DNA from 4 places in the Sinorhizobium sp. CB7 genome. Region 3 is predicted to be linked to each of the others. Evidence: predicted binding sites of a transcription regulator. Region 3 holds the regulator's gene; each other region holds the start of a gene.
What was found. The regulator LexA, encoded in region 3, represses DNA repair genes until DNA is damaged. The targets are predictions, from matches to a motif close to TGTTCNNNNTGTGTTCNG.
Positions count from the first base shown of each region.

Region 1: AAE029_RS32700 (ImuA family protein) is a predicted target of LexA. The motif match lies at 2,447-2,464, and genes of this name have one in related genera.
Region 2: uvrA (excinuclease ABC subunit UvrA) is a predicted target of LexA. The motif match lies at 1,701-1,718, and genes of this name have one in related genera.
Region 4: recA (recombinase RecA) is a predicted target of LexA. The motif match lies at 2,471-2,488, and genes of this name have one in related genera.

Region 1 covers NZ_JAULLL010000026.1:61,307-65,520, reverse strand. Annotated here, with positions in the region: gene AAE029_RS32705 (DNA polymerase Y family protein) at 1-1,421, opposite strand, end outside; gene AAE029_RS32700 (ImuA family protein) at 1,462-2,424, opposite strand; gene AAE029_RS32695 (metallopeptidase family protein) at 2,587-3,024, shown strand; gene AAE029_RS32690 (DUF1737 domain-containing protein) at 3,175-3,381, opposite strand; gene AAE029_RS32685 (CoA ester lyase) at 3,378-4,214, opposite strand, start outside.
Region 2 covers NZ_JAULLL010000002.1:620,070-624,283, reverse strand. Annotated here, with positions in the region: gene gyrA (DNA gyrase subunit A) at 1-60, opposite strand, end outside; gene AAE029_RS07110 (MarC family protein) at 390-1,037, shown strand; gene AAE029_RS07105 (single-stranded DNA-binding protein) at 1,077-1,595, opposite strand; gene uvrA (excinuclease ABC subunit UvrA) at 1,846-4,214, shown strand, end outside.
Region 3 covers NZ_JAULLL010000019.1:39,029-43,242, reverse strand. Annotated here, with positions in the region: gene AAE029_RS28450 (ComEC/Rec2 family competence protein) at 1-2,310, shown strand, start outside; gene lexA (transcriptional repressor LexA) at 2,291-3,010, opposite strand; gene AAE029_RS28440 (hypothetical protein) at 3,326-3,658, shown strand; gene AAE029_RS28435 (BA14K family protein) at 3,902-4,214, shown strand, end outside.
Region 4 covers NZ_JAULLL010000002.1:412,931-417,144, reverse strand. Annotated here, with positions in the region: gene alaS (alanine--tRNA ligase) at 1-1,154, opposite strand, end outside; gene recA (recombinase RecA) at 1,324-2,412, opposite strand; gene AAE029_RS06105 (carbohydrate kinase family protein) at 2,656-3,600, shown strand; gene AAE029_RS06100 (pseudouridine-5'-phosphate glycosidase) at 3,631-4,214, shown strand, end outside.

The DNA of each region.
Region 1 (4,214 bases), on a different contig from region 3:
AAAACCCCATGCATGAACCAGTGCGGCGAGGTCGGCTTCTGCCCATAAAAGCCCTCCCGATAGATCCAGAAACGGCGACCGGTCTCGTCCTCGATGCGATAATAGTCGCGCGTGGCTTCGGCCTCGCCATCAAGCCACCACTCCGCAGCGATCCTCTCCGGCCCTTCGGCGCGGCGAACCTGATGCAGCATGCGCCGCCAGCGAAACCGGGCGGGCGGACCATCGGGCACTTCGGCCGCGAAGATTTCCATCAACTCCGGCGTCCTGAAAAGCCTGAGCGGTCGCTCGCTTCGCGAGACACCAGGCCCCGTATCCTTTGCCTTCGACTTCTTTGGAGGCGGAAAGATATCCATGGCGGGCGTGGATATGACAGCGCGCTCGGGCAGGTGACTTTCACGCAGTTGAAAGCCCTGCAGACAGTCCGGGCCAAGCCGGGCCGCAACCTGATCGACAAAGGCGGCAAGCGATATGTCTCTTTGACCATCTCCGGTGAAATCCGCCTGAAAGGCGTCGAAGACTTCATGCCGCAGCACATTGAGCCGCAGAATTTCGAAGCCGAAACCGGCGTCGAGATCGTCCTGTACGGCACTGAGACGTTCGCAAAAAAGGGCTGCGATCCGACCGGGTTCGCGCAAGGGCCGGGATGCGCCCGCCGCGATGCGAAAAACCTTCCCGTCGACCCGGAACAGGATGAGCTCGAAGAGACGCCCGCCGACACCGCGCGCCTCCAGCGCCGGTTTCAATGTCTCGGCAATTTCACTGGCAAGATGGAGGACAGTTTCTTGCGCCTGCACCGGCTCGGCCAAACGCCGTTCAGCAGAAAGGCTGGCAACGGGCCTGCGCGGCGAAACCGGCTCCTCTTCGAGACAGAGAGCCTGGTCGAGCCGCAGGAGGAGATGCGGCCCGAACCGGCGGGCCAGCGGTGCTCGCGGCATATGGATGAGATCGCCCACCTGCTTCAGGCCGGCCTTCTGCAACAGGGCGACGGTCTCCTCGTCCAGCCGCAGCGATGCAACCGGCAGGGGTGCAAGCGCCTCCTCGGCTTCGCCCTCTGCGACAATGGCATTGCCGGCGAAATGTGCAACAGCCCAGGAAAGACCGGGCGAGGAGGAAATACTGCCCCGGACATCGAACCCCAGCCGGAAGAGGCGGGACAGAATATCCTTGAGGAGTGAGCGCTCGCCTCCGAAGAGATGCGCACAGCCTGTGATGTCGAGAAACAGACCGTTCTGCCCGTCAAGGGCGATGAGGGGCGTATAGCGGTCGCACCAGTCGGCGATCGCTTCGAGAAGACGACGATCGGCTCCCAGATCCTCCTCCACGATCTCGATGCCAGGGCACATGGCGCGTGCTTCCGCCACCCCCTGGCTCAGTTTGAGCCCAATCCTCTCCGCCACCTCGTCGAGCGCGGTCAGCCGCATGGCATTGTTCTGCCGGCCGGCACAGACGATCGGCGGGGCCTCAGGGCGTGCGGACAAACGCCAGGACAGGCCCCAGCGCTTTCGCGCGATCCGATCTGTCGGCAGATGCGTAAAGGTGAGCGCCAGGATGCGCTGGCTTCCGCTCTGCAGGGAGAGAACGTTCTGGCTCGGGGACAGGGGCATTAAATTGGCGGTCATGGGAATTCCACTCCAGAAGAATAGAGAGGGGAGCCGGATTGCGGCTCTTCTCCAGGGTGAGACGGAAAACCGGATTACCGATGCTGCCGCCAAGCATCGAACCATCCGGTAGAAGCCGGGAAGATGCGGGTCCAGGCGTGACAGAAAAGCGGAAGGTGGCGCTGCTCGCCTCCTCCTCTCCCGCCTGCCTCAGGACGAAGACCGGCCGGCCGGCCGTCTTTGCCCTGAGGCTCAATCGCCGGCTCTCGGTCAGGCCGAAACGCGCCGGATTGCCGCGCACCTCCAGAATGATGACGGAAAAGACGCCGCTTGCCACCGCCGTTTCCGCAAGCCACAGCGCCTCTTCGAGTTTGCGCGGCGTGGCATAGAGGAAACGCTCCGGCTGCAGGCCGAAATCCTTGAGCCCCACCGCATAGGGAAATCCCGCTTCCATCACGGCAACCGTGTCGCCGATCCACAGGACCGGATAACTCTCTTTCTCGTCCTTTCCCGTCCCGTCCTTCCCCACTTGCAGCCGGGATGCCAGCGCCAGCGCAAAACCGCTCGCCGCACCTGCGTCCCGCAGCAAATGCGAACGGATTTCCGTCATGCCGTCGAGCGGCAGCCCACCCTCGAGCGCCTTGTCCAGGCGCGCAATGCCCAGCGGCAGAAGGAGACGCTCGTCTGCATCCTTGCGCCTTCCATCATCAGCCGCCATCACCTCCTGTTCAGCTGCCGCCAATTCCGGTACAGGCCGGCCTTCCAGCCTGGCAATAGTTTCGCGGAGCGCAAAAAGCGTCTCCCGCGCCACGGCCGTTTCTGCCATGACGTCAACTCCAAATTCACAATGTTCCTGTTATGTTCTTATGGATTCCAGAGCTTACTAAAAGAGTCAACAGTCAATTTCTATGAATTTATTCCTCGCTTTGATTCCACTCTCGAAAATCGCGCATAAAGGTTCTATATGGGCTCAAAGGAAGGAAACACCATGGCCCGCATAGACCAGAGCGAGGATTGGCGGGATCGCCATGCGCCGACGATCAGCACATTCGAATCCCTGGCGATGGAGGCCTATAGCCATTTGCCGGATGAATTCCGAGCATTGGCCACGAACCTCACCATCGAGATCGAAGATTTCCCGGACGACGAGGTTTTCGAGGACATGGCACTGGAAACGCCCTTCGATCTGCTCGGTCTTTTCGAAGGACGGGGCATTTCCGAACGTTTCACGGTGGAAAACGGCGAACTGCCGAACCGCATCCGGCTCTATCGCCGTCCCATCCTCGACTACTGGGCGGAAAACGAGGAAACGCTCGGCGACATCATCACCCATGTCCTGATTCACGAGATCGGCCATCATTTCGGCCTCAGCGATGATGACATGGAGCGGATCGAGGCGAGCGCGGAAGAAGCGGCCGACCGCTAGAGCAATTCCAGGAAAAGTGCGAAGCGGTTTTCCGTCCGGAATTGCGTGAAACGAAGGGTTAGAGCGGGATGCCGAAAAGTGTGAGCGGTTTTCGGGCGACATCCCGCTCTAACTCTCTGATTTAGAGTCGGATGCCCAATCACCTCCGGACTATTGTTCGGAGAGCTTCATCTCCGGATCGTAATCCTTGCCCTCGACCTCTTTCACCACAGCCTGTCCGCATTGCATCACGCCGGTTGCGGCATTGAAGGCATAGGTGGGCGAGCCGGACAGCGACCAACCTTTGTTGAGAGCAGCAGTCACCTTGTGGCAGAAAGTGGCATCGTCCGGGCCGGTCAGGAAGCGGTAGAGTTTCATGAGGATTTCTTTCGTTCGGCGATCAGGCGGGCCTTATGGACCAGCTCCTCCGCCTGGACAAGATGCAGACGTTCGACCATGCGCCCGTTCAGATTCACCACATTGAGATTTTCGGCTGCCGGATCGGCAAAGGCGGCAATGATTGCCTCCGCCTCGGCAATGGCCGCTTCGTCAGGCCCGAAATGCCGGTTGGCCACCGCGATCTGGGCCGGATGGATCAGCATCTTGCCGTCGAAACCCATCGCGCGCGCCTGGGCGCATTCGGCGTCATAGGCCTTGAAATCCGCGAAATCATTGAAGACGCTGTCGATGGCGTCGAGCCCGTAGGCGCGGACCGCCAGCACCACTTGCATCAGCCAGGGTACGAGATAGATCCTCCCCGGCTGCGGCAGGACCCCGGTCTCCTTGCGCAGATCGTTGAGACCAACGACGAAACAATCGAGCCGCATGTCCGGCGTGCGCCCTGCATCGGCGATCGCGGCCGCATTGAGAATGCCGCGCGGCGTCTCGATCATCGCCCATATGCGCAGGCCCTCCGGCGCATCGGCATCGGCGAGACGATCAACAACCGCCATGATGTTCTGCGGCTCCTCGACCTTCGGCAGCAGCACGGCATCCGGTACCAGCGACAGGACAAGTTCCAGATCCGCGCTCCCGAATGTAGAGGAAAGCGAATTGATGCGGATGATCCGTTCCTTGCCTTCAAGCACTTTGCCCGAAAAGAAATCCTTAAGGTTTTCGCGGGCCTCCGCCTTCTTCTCTGGCGCAACGGAATCCTCGAGATCGAAGATCACCGCATCGCAATCGAGCGCGTGGGTCTTTTCAAGCGCACG
Region 2 (4,214 bases), on a different contig from region 3:
GGAAATCGGTTCGATGCCTGGCGGAAATTTCCCGCCGCCTATGGTGCTTTGTTCAGTCAAAACAGATCACGATCTCTCTTAGAATCACTGGAAGATTTATAGCGGAAAGCCTGCTGCAGCGCCAATTTGGACGCGGATTTTTGAACAGTCTTTTGCGTTCTTAAGACGGCAATCCAGTCATTTCCATGGCCGTTTTTGTGGGACGAATGCATGTCGCTCAAAAGTGCGCAGCGATTTTGCGGCAACGACATACCTGAAAGCAATTACCTAAAGCCTTCCGCGTGTCTCTTTTCACGTGACAGGCTTTAGGTGGGGCAGTCTGGCTTTCCTAATCGGAAATCCGTAGATAACAATCGCAATCGCGAGAATCCAGTGCTGCCGGAGCCCATATGGCAAGTCCCGATCTGTTGATCAACGCCTTCACGACGCTGCTTGTCACGACCGATCCCCCGGGACTGGCCCCGATATTCCTGGGGCTGACGGTCGGCATGAGCCGCGTGCAGCGCAGGCAGGTTGCGCTGCGCGGTTCGCTGATCGCCTTCGGCATCCTTGCTGTCTTTGCCCTTTTTGGCGCCGGTGTGCTGAACGTACTCGGCATATCGATCGGCGCATTCCGCATCGCTGGCGGCCTGCTCCTGTTCTGGATCGCTTTTGAGATGATTTTCGAGAAGCGACAGGATCGCAAGGAAAAGACGTCGGAAACCGCGATCACCAAGGATCACATGCACAATGTGGCTGTCTTTCCGCTTGCCCTTCCCCTGATAGCCGGGCCGGGAGCCATTTCGGCAACCATCCTTTTGGCCGGCAGGCTTGAAAGCGCTGTCGATCGCATCCAGCTGATCGCCTTGATCGCCCTCTGCCTTCTTATCGTGTTTGCCGCACTTGTGATCGCCGACCGGCTGGACAAATTTCTGGGCGTTACCGGCCGCACGATCCTTGAGCGGCTGCTTGGGGTCATCCTGGCGGCACTTGCCGCCCAGTTTGTCGTAGATGGCGCCAAGGCGGCGTTGGATCTTTCGGCAGTCGTTAACGGATAACGGAATGGAGTAGTTGGCTGCTCCATCCTTTAGTCATCCTCAGAATGGGATGTCGTCGTCCAGGTCGCGAGAGAAGTTTCCACCGCCTCCGCCACCGCGGTTGGAAGACGAAGGCGCCGACTGACCGTAATCGTCACCATAACCGCCGCCGTAATCGTTGTTGCCGCGACCTCCGCCCGACGATGCGGGCATTCCGCCGCCCTCGCCGCGTCCATCCAGCATGGTCAGCGCCGAGTTGAACCCCTGCAATACGACCTCGGTGGAATATCGGTCCTGACCATTCTGATCCTGCCACTTGCGGGTCTGCAACTGACCCTCGACATAGACTTTGGCGCCCTTCTTCAGATACTGCTCGGCTATCTTGCACAGGCCCTCGTTAAAGATGACCACGCGGTGCCATTCCGTCTTCTCTCGCCGTTCACCCGAATTGCGGTCGCGCCATGTCTCCGAGGTGGCGATGTTGAGGTTGGCGATCGGACGGCCATCCTGCGTGCGCCGGATTTCCGGATCAGCGCCCAGATTTCCGACGAGAATTACCTTGTTCACACTACCAGCCATGTCACCCTGCCTGCCGCCTGCCAGCGGCCTTTAAACCAATCGACGCACCTTAGACTATTGCCGCCTTATGGTGCGATTATATGCCGCCATAATCCACAAGGATTTTGTTCTTTATTTGTTCTAGTTTGTCTATATGATCTTGTCAACCGAATCGAAAACCTGACCCACCCTGGAATTTCGGTCTCGACTCGCCGGCGCCTATCACTAAATAAGGGGCTGGCACTCCGACACCAAGATCAAGCAGAAGACGATGAGCGAACTGAAGACGATCTCCATCCGCGGCGCGCGCGAGCACAATTTGAAGGGCATCGACCTCGACCTGCCGCGCAACAAGCTTATCGTGATGACTGGCCTTTCCGGATCCGGCAAGTCTTCGCTCGCCTTCGATACGATCTATGCGGAGGGGCAGCGCCGCTATGTCGAAAGCCTGTCGGCCTACGCACGCCAGTTCCTGGAAATGATGCAGAAGCCGGACGTCGATCAGATCGACGGGCTCTCGCCAGCGATTTCCATTGAGCAGAAAACCACCTCGCGCAACCCGCGCTCCACGGTCGGCACCGTCACCGAAATCTACGACTATATGCGCCTGTTGTTCGCACGCGTCGGCGTACCCTATTCACCGGCGACGGGCCTTCCGATCGAAAGCCAGACGGTGAGCCAGATGGTGGACCGCATTCTCGACCTCGGTGAGGGAACAAGGCTCTACATTCTGGCGCCACTGGTGCGCGGCCGTAAGGGCGAATACAAGAAGGAACTGGCGGAGCTCATGAAGAAGGGCTTTCAGCGCGTCAAGGTTGACGGCCAGTTCTACGAGATCGCCGATGTTCCGGCGCTCGACAAGAAGTACAAGCACGATATCGACGTAGTGGTCGACCGCATCGTCGTTCGGCCGGATGTTTCCGCCCGTCTCGCCGACAGCCTGGAGACCAGCCTGAAGCTCGCCGATGGCTTGGCCGTTGCCGAGTTTGCCGACAAGCCGCTGCCGCCTGAAGAAACCGCCGCCGGCGGATCGGCGAACAAGTCGCTGAACGAGACGCATGAGCGCGTTCTGTTCTCGGAGAAATTCGCCTGCCCGATCTCCGGCTTCACCATTCCGGAAATCGAACCGCGCCTTTTCTCCTTTAACAATCCCGCTGGTGCCTGCCCCACCTGCGACGGCCTTGGCTCTCAGCAGAAGATCGATCCGGACCTGATCGTGCCGGAACCCGAGCGCACCTTGCGCGACGGCGCGATCGCGCCCTGGGCCAAGTCGACCTCGCCTTACTACAACCAGACGCTCGAGGCGCTTGGCAAGCACTACGGCTTCAAGCTCGCCAGCCGCTGGAGTGATCTGCCGGAAGAGGCCAAGGACGTCATCCTGAACGGCACGGACGAGAAGATCGAGTTCCATTATGCCGACGGCGCCCGGTCCTATACGACGCACAAGAATTTCGAAGGCATCGTTCCGAACCTGGAACGACGCTGGAAGGAAACGGATTCCGCCTGGGCACGCGAGGACATCGAGCGCTTCATGTCGGCCGCCCCCTGCCCGGCCTGCGCCGGCTACCGTCTGAAGCCGGAAGCACTGGCGGTGAAGATCGACAAACTCCATATCGGCGAAGTGTCGGACATGTCGATCCGCATTGCGCGCGATTGGTTCGAAGCGCTGCCGGCAACATTCACGGCAAAGCAGAACGAGATTGCCGTTCGCATCCTCAAGGAGATCCGCGACCGCCTGCGTTTCCTCAACGACGTCGGCCTTGAATATCTGAGCCTCTCGCGTAATTCCGGCACGCTCTCGGGCGGTGAAAGCCAGCGTATCCGGCTCGCCTCTCAGATCGGCTCAGGGCTGACCGGTGTGCTGTATGTTCTGGACGAGCCCTCTATTGGCCTGCATCAGCGCGACAACGCCCGTCTTCTGGAGACGCTGAAGCACCTGCGTGATATCGGTAACACGGTGATCGTCGTCGAGCATGACGAGGATGCGATCCTGTCGGCGGACGACGTCGTCGATATCGGTCCGGCGGCCGGCATTCATGGCGGCCAGATCGTGGCGCATGGCACGCCGCGGGAAGTCATGGACAATCCGAATTCCCTGACCGGCCGGTATCTATCGGGCGAACTCGGCGTGCCGGTGCCCGCCGAGCGGCGCAAACCGAAGAAGGGCAAGGAGATCAAGGTCGTTGGTGCCCGCGGCAACAATCTGAAGAATGTCACGGCGGCGATCCCGCTCGGCGTCTTCACGGCCGTGACCGGCGTTTCCGGCGGTGGAAAGTCCACCTTTCTCATCGAAACGCTCTATAAGTCCGCCGCCCGTCGCGTCATGGGCGCACGCGAAATTCCGGCCGATCACGACCGTATCGACGGCTTCGAGCATATCGACAAGGTGATCGATATCGATCAGTCACCGATCGGCCGCACACCACGGTCCAACCCGGCAACCTATACCGGCGCCTTCACCCCGATCCGCGACTGGTTCGCAGGCCTTCCCGAAGCGAAGGCGCGCGGCTATCAGCCCGGTCGTTTCTCCTTCAACGTCAAGGGCGGCCGCTGCGAAGCCTGCCAGGGTGACGGCGTCATCAAGATCGAGATGCACTTCCTGCCGGACGTCTATGTCACCTGCGACGTCTGCCACGGCAA
Region 3 (4,214 bases):
GCTAACATCTTGGGCGAGGCCCGGTCCAGCCTCCGGTGGATGTCGAGCGAGGAAGAGGCGCATGGCCATACCTTTCTCTTTGTTCCCGTCTGTATCGGAACGGGCGCCGTCATCTGGTTTAAGACTGAAACCGATTTTTCGGCCATCGCACTCACTGTCGCTGTTCTCGTATGCTTCTGCATACTCTTTGTCTCGCGGGATGCCGAGCTTCTGGTGAAACGGACCGTTTGGGCCGGTCTTCTTGTTCTCCTTGGCATGGTGCTGTCTCAGGTGGAGACGTGGCGTTCGCAGACCGTGGTTCTCGATTCCGCGGTTACCACGACATTGACGGGCCGTGTCGAGCGGCGTGAGACCAGCGGGCAGGGGCGTTGGCGCTATATCCTCGCCTTGGAGAAGACCGAACTGCCAGCGATCAAACGCCCGCCGAGGCGGATTTCCGTTATCTCGCGCGGCATGGATCTTCCCTTCGAAATAGGCGATACGCTGACCGGGCGTGCGCGTCTCGTACCGCCCGCTGGGCCGGCCCTGCCGCTGCTGAATGATTTCGCTTTCAGTGCCTATTTCGATAGCATTGGTGCGAACGGCTATTTTTACGGAGCGCCGCAACGCGTACCTCGTTCAGGGGCCGACACCGAAGAGCCGCGGATGGTTGCGGTCGAAAAATGGCTCCACGGACTGAGAGCCGGAATAGGGGATCGCATTCGCTCGATTCTGCCGGGCGATACCGGCGCTTTCGCCGCCGCGCTCGTCACCGATGAGCGGCGCGCCATTTCGGAGGAGACGACTGAGGCACTGCGTATTTCCGGACTGGCGCATATCATCGCCATCTCCGGGCTGAACATGGCGCTTTCGGCCGGCATCTTCTTTATCGGTTTCCGTTCCGTACTGAGCCTCCTTCCCGGGATGGCTCAAGCTTATCCGACCAAGAAGATCGCGGCCTTCGGTGCGCTTGTTGCAGTTACTGCCTATTTCCTCATCTCCGGCTTCGGAGTCTCCGCCGAACGCGCCTTCATCATGATGGCCATCATGCTGATTGCGGTCTTCTTTGACCGCCCTTCGCTCAGCCTCCGCAATGTCGCCCTGTCGGCGATCGTCATACTGGTGCTATCGCCATCCGAAGTTCTGGGGCCGAGCTTCCAGATGTCGTTTGCTGCTACGCTGGCACTGATTGCAGGCTACGCGGTCTGGAAGGACCGGCCCGCTCATACGCCATTCCATACCACAAATCCTGCCTTGCTTGCCCTGTTGCTGGCCGCGCGGTTCTTCGGTGGGATTTTGCTGACATCTCTGATCGGAGGTCTGTCCACGGCAGTTTTTGCAATCGAGCATTTTCACCGATTGGCGACATATGGCCTTGCCGCCAACCTGGCTGCCATGCCGGTCATAACCTTCATCGTGATGCCGGCGGGGCTATTCGCCATGCTGCTGATGCCCTTCGGTCTGGATCCAACGCTATGGAAGGTTGTCGGTTTCGGCCTCGATCTCGTCATCGCCATTGCAAAGACCATCGCGGACTGGGGCGGCAATATCGACGTCGGGCGCCTGCCGTCGTGGTTCTTTCCTGTCATGGTCGGGGGCTTTCTGCTGCTCACTCTGCTTCGCACGAAATTGCGGCACACGGGAACGCTCACGCTTGCGATCGCATTGATTCTCGTATGCCTAGTGCCGCCGGCGCCACAGCCGGACATGCTGATTTCCGAGGATGGTGGGCTTGTCGCTGTGATTCATGACGACGAGCTCGCTACCAATCGCGATCGCCCGCCGAGTTTCATCTTCGAACAGTGGCAGCATGCGCTTGCGATTTCTCAGCACCGAAGGCCGAAAACCATTGATGGGGAGCAGGCCAACCCCTCCGCTTCAAGCAAGTCCCGCCGCAGATTGGATGCTGCAGAACGCCAGCAGGCGAGGGAAGCCATGCGTGCCGCAACGGAGGCAGGAACGGATAGGGGCTTCGTCTGCGCAAAGAGGGCATGGTGCACGACGAAGCTGCCGAACGGAAAGGTAGTCACGACGATCGACGATGCTGCCTATCTTGGCCCGGCATGCGACACCGCTCAGATCGTCATCACGTCGATAAGGCTCCGCTTTGACCGTTGCAGGTCGGGTGCGGCACTTTTCACCGGAGAAACACTACGCAAGACTGGCGCAGTGGAAATACGCTTCGATCAGGAAGGGCCGGTTATCAAAACCGCCTTCGATACGTTGGAGAGGCCCTGGAACCGGCACCGCGCCTATGATTGGCGATCGGATCGCTTCACGGAGCAGGCAACATTGGAAACGCCCGCTTCAATCAATGATAGCGACGAATGAGCCCGACGAGCTTTCCTTGAACCTTGACGCGATCGGGGCCGAAGATGCGCGTCTCGTAAGCGGGATTTGCTGCTTCGAGAGCAATCGATGCGCCCTTGCGCCGGAACCGTTTGAGCGTTGCTTCCTCGTCATCCACCAGTGCAACGACGATATCGCCGGGATTGGCCGTCGTAACATTGCGAATGATGACCGTGTCGCCGTCGAAGATGCCGGCATCAATCATCGAATCGCCCTTGACCTCGAGAGCGTAATGTTCGCCGCTGCCGAGCATGTCGGCGGGAATGACGATGTCATGCGTATTGTTCTGGATGGCCGAGATCGGCACGCCGGCGGCGATGCGGCCCATCACCGGGATGGAGACGGATTTGCCGGGATCCTCAGTAACGGGCTTTATCGGTGCAGCCGCAATCGGCTGAGGCTTGCCAAGGCTTCCTTCGATGACACTCGGCGAGAAGCCGCGCCGTGGCTGAATACTCGGGCTATAGGCCTCGGGCAGCTTGATAACCTCAAGCGCGCGAGCCCGGTTGGGCAGGCGGCGAATGAAGCCACGCTCTTCGAGCGCTGTGATCAGCCTATGGATTCCCGATTTTGATGCCAGATCGAGCGCGTCCTTCATCTCATCAAAGGATGGCGGAACACCAGATTCCTTCATCCGCTCGTGTATGAAAAGGAGCAGTTCCTGTTGTTTGCGCGTCAACATTTTTGCTGGAACCCCAGATCGGTGAAACAAAGCCAGAACAGACACTATATGTTCCATATGTGTTCCGCAAGTACCTAAATTTTCGTGAAAGTTTTCGAGATACTCAAAATATTTTTGCTTCAGGCCCCATGTTGGAATTTGGACTGAAAAATGCCGGACAATAGGGCATATTAGTTGTTTCAGGACCAAGTGGTGCCGCCGGTAGCAGTTCGGTGCAGATCGCTCTAGCCCGTTTTCAATCGGCCTCTACTTTAGTGCTGTGGCGGATAAAGCGGCCTGCCGCAGATCTCCGCTTTTCGGAAAAGCGAGGATGCCATGCGAATGATTCTTGCAGGGATTGCCATAATTTTTGCCACTGCTGCCGGCGCGCATGAAGCTCCGTCCGGCTTTACCTATGAGCCCTATTGTTGCAATGGAGACGGCCACAACGGTGATTGCCAGCAAATTTCATCGAAGACGGTTCGTCCCGTTCCGAAGGGATTTCAGGTGACCCTGCTGCCCGGTGATCACCGCCTGGCGACACACAAGCACGTGTTCTTCGTTCCTCAGACGCAAACGATGGAGTCTCCGGACGGCGCCTATCATCTTTGCCTTTTCCCAAACGAATATACCGTGCGCTGCTTCTATGCGCCTCCAATGGGTTTCTGAGGCTCGCCGAAACCGCACACAGTGGCACGAGAGATAGGCTGTGGCGTCCTGCCAAAGGCAGGCATGTCGCGGGAACCCGGCATGAACGTCGCTCACCGCATTGTCGTGCTCGGACCCGGCGCTTGAATTGAAGGCGGAACGTCCCGGTAACATTTTCGGGAGCGCTCGAACGTTCACCTTCGGTTCACGTTGAGGGTAAGATGATATGCGATGCTCGCATCATTCCGACAAGGTGAGGAAGACATGAAAAAGCTAGCCATCATCATCCTGTCGGCCACAACTGCCTTTACAGGTGTTGCCCCGGCCGAAGCTTTTCCTTTGCCCGCCGCAATGACAATGCCTGGAGTCGAGGCGTCCTCGGATGTTCAGCAAGTCGATCATCGAAGGTTCATTCCTCGTTACGGCAGCAACAATCCCCATATCAGGCGGTGGGACCGTGAAAATAACTCCCCACGCAGCTATTTCGGTCGCTACAGCTATCGGGACGGCTATTATCGCGGTGATTACTACCGCGACGGCTACTATCGGCGCCGTCACTATCGCAGGTACGATCACG
Region 4 (4,214 bases), on a different contig from region 3:
CCGTCGAGCATGTCACCCTTGCCGAGCGTCGTTGTCGCATCCGACAACAGCGACAGCCCCCGCTCCAGCGTCTTGCGGAAGCGGGTTTCCTCGAGTTTCAGGGTTTCGGAAATCAGCGCCTCGGCGCGCGCGAGTTCCGGATAGGCGTGGCCCATCTGCTGCACCAGCGTCCGCAGGAGCTTCCAGATCAGCGGCTCGCGCGCGCCAAGCAGCTCGGCATGGCGCATGGCGCGGCGCATGATACGGCGCAGCACATAGCCGCGGCCTTCGTTGGAAGGCAGCACGCCGTCGGCGATCAGGAAGGCGGAGGAACGCAGGTGATCGGCAATGACGCGATGGCTCGCCCGACGCTCACCCTCGGCCTTTACGCCGGTTGCCTCCTCCGACGCGGAGATCAGCGCCCGGAAGAGGTCGATGTCGTAGTTGTCATGCTGGCCCTGGAGAACTGCGGCAACGCGCTCCAATCCCATGCCGGTGTCGATCGACGGGCGCGGAAGGTCCACGCGCTCTTCCTTCGTCACCTGCTCGTACTGCATGAAAACGAGATTCCAGATCTCGATGAAACGGTCGCCGTCTTCCTCCGCGGAACCGGGCGGGCCGCCCCAGATTTGATCGCCGTGGTCGTAGAAGATTTCCGAACAGGGGCCGCAGGGACCGGTATCGCCCATTGCCCAGAAATTGTCGCTGGTGGCGATGCGGATGATCTTCTCGTCGGGCAGACCGGCGATCTTCTTCCATAAGTTAAAAGCGTCATCGTCGGTATGGTAGACAGTGACCAGCAGACGTTTCGCATCGAGGCCAAATTCCTTGGTGATCAGGTTCCAGGCGAGTTCGATCGCCCGTTCCTTGAAGTAATCTCCGAAGGAAAAGTTGCCGAGCATCTCGAAGAACGTGTGGTGACGCGCGGTGTAACCGACATTATCGAGGTCATTGTGCTTGCCACCGGCGCGCACGCACTTCTGCGCCGTTGCCGCCGTCTTATAAGGGCGCTGCTCCAGCCCGGTGAAAACGTTCTTGAACTGTACCATGCCAGCATTGGTGAACATCAGCGTCGGGTCGTTTCGGGGAACGAGCGGGCTGGACGGCACGATCTCGTGTCCGTTCTTCTTGAAGTAGTCGAGAAAGGTCGACCGGATTTCGTTCACACCGCTCATGTTTGGCCTTTCAATGCGTGAGGCAGGTCTCTACTGTAGTAAATCCAGTGGCTTTTATCGTCCGCTCCAGCCAGTGTCCAGCGGACAAAGAAAACCGGCCGCAATCTGGAGAGATAATGCGGCCGGTTTGAATTCAGGCTTAACCGGAAACGGCGATCACCGCTTCAAATTACATCTCCGCGGCGGCGTCACCGTCATCGGCCTCAGGACCACCGTTCTGGAGGAAGCGATCGGCGATCAGACCGGCATTCTGGCGAAGCGCCATTTCGATCTCGCGCGCCAGGTCCGGGTTATCGCGCAGAAACAGCTTGGCGTTCTCACGACCCTGCCCAAGGCGCTGACTGTTATAGGAGAACCAGGCGCCTGACTTTTCGACGATGCCCGCCTTGACGCCGAGATCGATGAGTTCGCCCGTCTTGGAGACGCCTTCGCCATACATGATGTCGAATTCGACCTGCTTGAAGGGCGGCGCCATCTTGTTCTTGACGACCTTGACACGGGTCTGGTTGCCGACGACCTCCTCGCGCTCCTTGACGGAGCCGATGCGGCGGATGTCGAGGCGGACGGAGGCGTAGAATTTCAGCGCGTTGCCGCCTGTCGTCGTTTCCGGCGAGCCGAACATGACACCAATCTTCATACGGATCTGGTTGATGAAGATCACCATGCAGTTCGAGCGGCTGATCGAGGCGGTCAGCTTGCGCAGCGCCTGGCTCATCAGCCGCGCCTGCATGCCGGGAAGATTGTCGCCCATCTCGCCTTCGATTTCGGCGCGTGGCGTCAGTGCCGCGACCGAGTCGACGACCAGCACGTCGATGGCGCCCGAGCGCACCAGCGTATCGGTGATCTCAAGGGCCTGCTCGCCGGTATCGGGCTGCGAGATGAGGAGGTTCTGAAGATCGACACCAAGCTTGCGTGCATAGACCGGATCGAGCGCATGTTCGGCGTCGACAAAAGCGCAGATGCCGCCCTTCTTCTGCGCTTCGGCGATCGTCTGCAGCGCGAGCGTCGTCTTGCCCGAGCTTTCCGGTCCGTAGATCTCGATAATGCGACCTTTCGGCAGGCCGCCAACGCCAAGCGCGATATCCAGCCCCAGAGAACCCGTCGAAATCGTCTCGATCTCGACCACATTCTCGTTCGAACCGAGCTTCATGATCGAGCCCTTGCCGAACGACCGCTCTATCTGGGAGAGCGCCGCTTCAAGTGCCTTGCTTTTATCCACCGATTTGTCCTCTACAAGCCGCAAAGAATTCTGTGACATCCGATCCACCTTTAGGTTATTGAAGCCGCATAGGCAACGTAGCCGCCGATGGGAATTTTGTACTCTATTTGTTCCGATGTCGCAAGGTCATATCAAGCAATTGAAAGAAAAAGGTAAAATGAGTTCTGTTCGGCATTTGTTTTCCTGTTTCATAGCAATAACTTATGGCGGATCTCGGGCATGCGGCGCCATCGGCCCGGGAATGCTCGATTCGCGCGATCCGCCGATGAAAGGGAACTTGCCGTGACGAAAAAGATTCTTGTCCTAGGCGGAGCCCATATCGACCGCCGCGGACGCATTCTCGCCGAAACCGCGCATGGTGCGAGCAATCCCGGCACATGGTTCGAGGAGCCGGGCGGCGGCGGCTTCAATGCGGCTCGTAATCTCGCAAGGCTCGGCTTCGGCGTGCGGCTGATTTCACCGCGTGGCGGCGACGCGGCAGGCGATGTCGTGGCAGAAGCCGCGCATCGGGCGGGCATCGAGGACAAGCCCTTCGTCTTTCTTGATCGCAGAACGCCAAGCTACACGGCTATCCTCGAAAGTAACGGCAATCTCGTCATCGCGCTGGCGGATATGGATCTCTATCGGCTGTTCGTGCCGCGGCGCCTGGCGATTCGCGCAGTTCGGGATGCGTTCGAGAAGGCGGATCTGATTCTCTGTGATGCGAACCTGCCGGAGGAGACCTTGGAGGCGATCGTCCGGCGGAGCGCATCGTTGGCAAAGCCGGTTGCGGCGATCGCGATCTCGCCCGCAAAGGCTGTCCGCCTGCGTGCCTGCCTCGAGGACATCGACTATCTCTTCATGAACGAGGCGGAAGCGGAGGCACTGAGCGGGAGCCGGCCGGACGCGCCGGAACATTGGCCGCGCCATCTGCGCGCTCTTGGGTTGAAGGGCGGGGTCATCACGCGAGGAAAGCTTCCGATCATCGCATTTTCCGCCGATACCGCCGTCAGCCTGCCACCGATTGCGGTAGAGCAGGTCGCCGATGTAACGGGTGCTGGAGATTCGCTTGCTGCCGGAATGCTCGCAGCACATCTTTCCGGCCATGATTTCGCAGAGGCGTTGCGTCATGGAGCCGCAGCGGCCGCAATCACTGTACAATCGCCCCACGCGGTCGCCGAAAATCTGACCCCTGACCTCATGGAGGCGACGCTCGCTCTTGTCCCTCAGGCAGAATTTCTGTCATGAACAGCAGAACTCCATCGAACGGATAACCGCATGACCCAAACCATTTCGCCTCTCCTGCCGATCTCCTACTCCAAGGAAGTCGCCGCCGCCAAGTTGCGCGGTGCACCGCTGGTCGCGCTCGAATCGACGATCATCACCCACGGCATGCCCTACCCCGGCAACATCGAGATGGCCCGCAGCGTGGAGGCGATCATCCGCGAGGAAGGTGCAGTGCCAGCGACGATCGCCGTCATCCACGGAACGCTCCATATCGGCCTCGAGGCGGAAGAGCTGGAAAGCCTCGCCAAGTCCAAGGGCGCAATGAAGGTCTCTCGCGCCGATCTCGCCTTTGCCATTGCCGAACGTCGCACGGGTGCCACTACGGTTGCCGCGACGATGATTGCCGCCGCCCGTGCGGGCATCAGGGTCTTCGCCACCGGCGGCATCGGCGGCGTCCATCGCGGCGCCGAGCAAAGTTTCGATATTTCCGCCGATCTCGAGGAACTGGCCAGGACCGGCGTTATCGTCGTCTGCGCCGGCGCCAAGGCGATCCTCGATATTCCGAAGACGCTCGAAGTACTGGAAACGCGCGGCGTTCCCGTCGTCACCTACGACAGTGCGGAATTCCCGGCCTT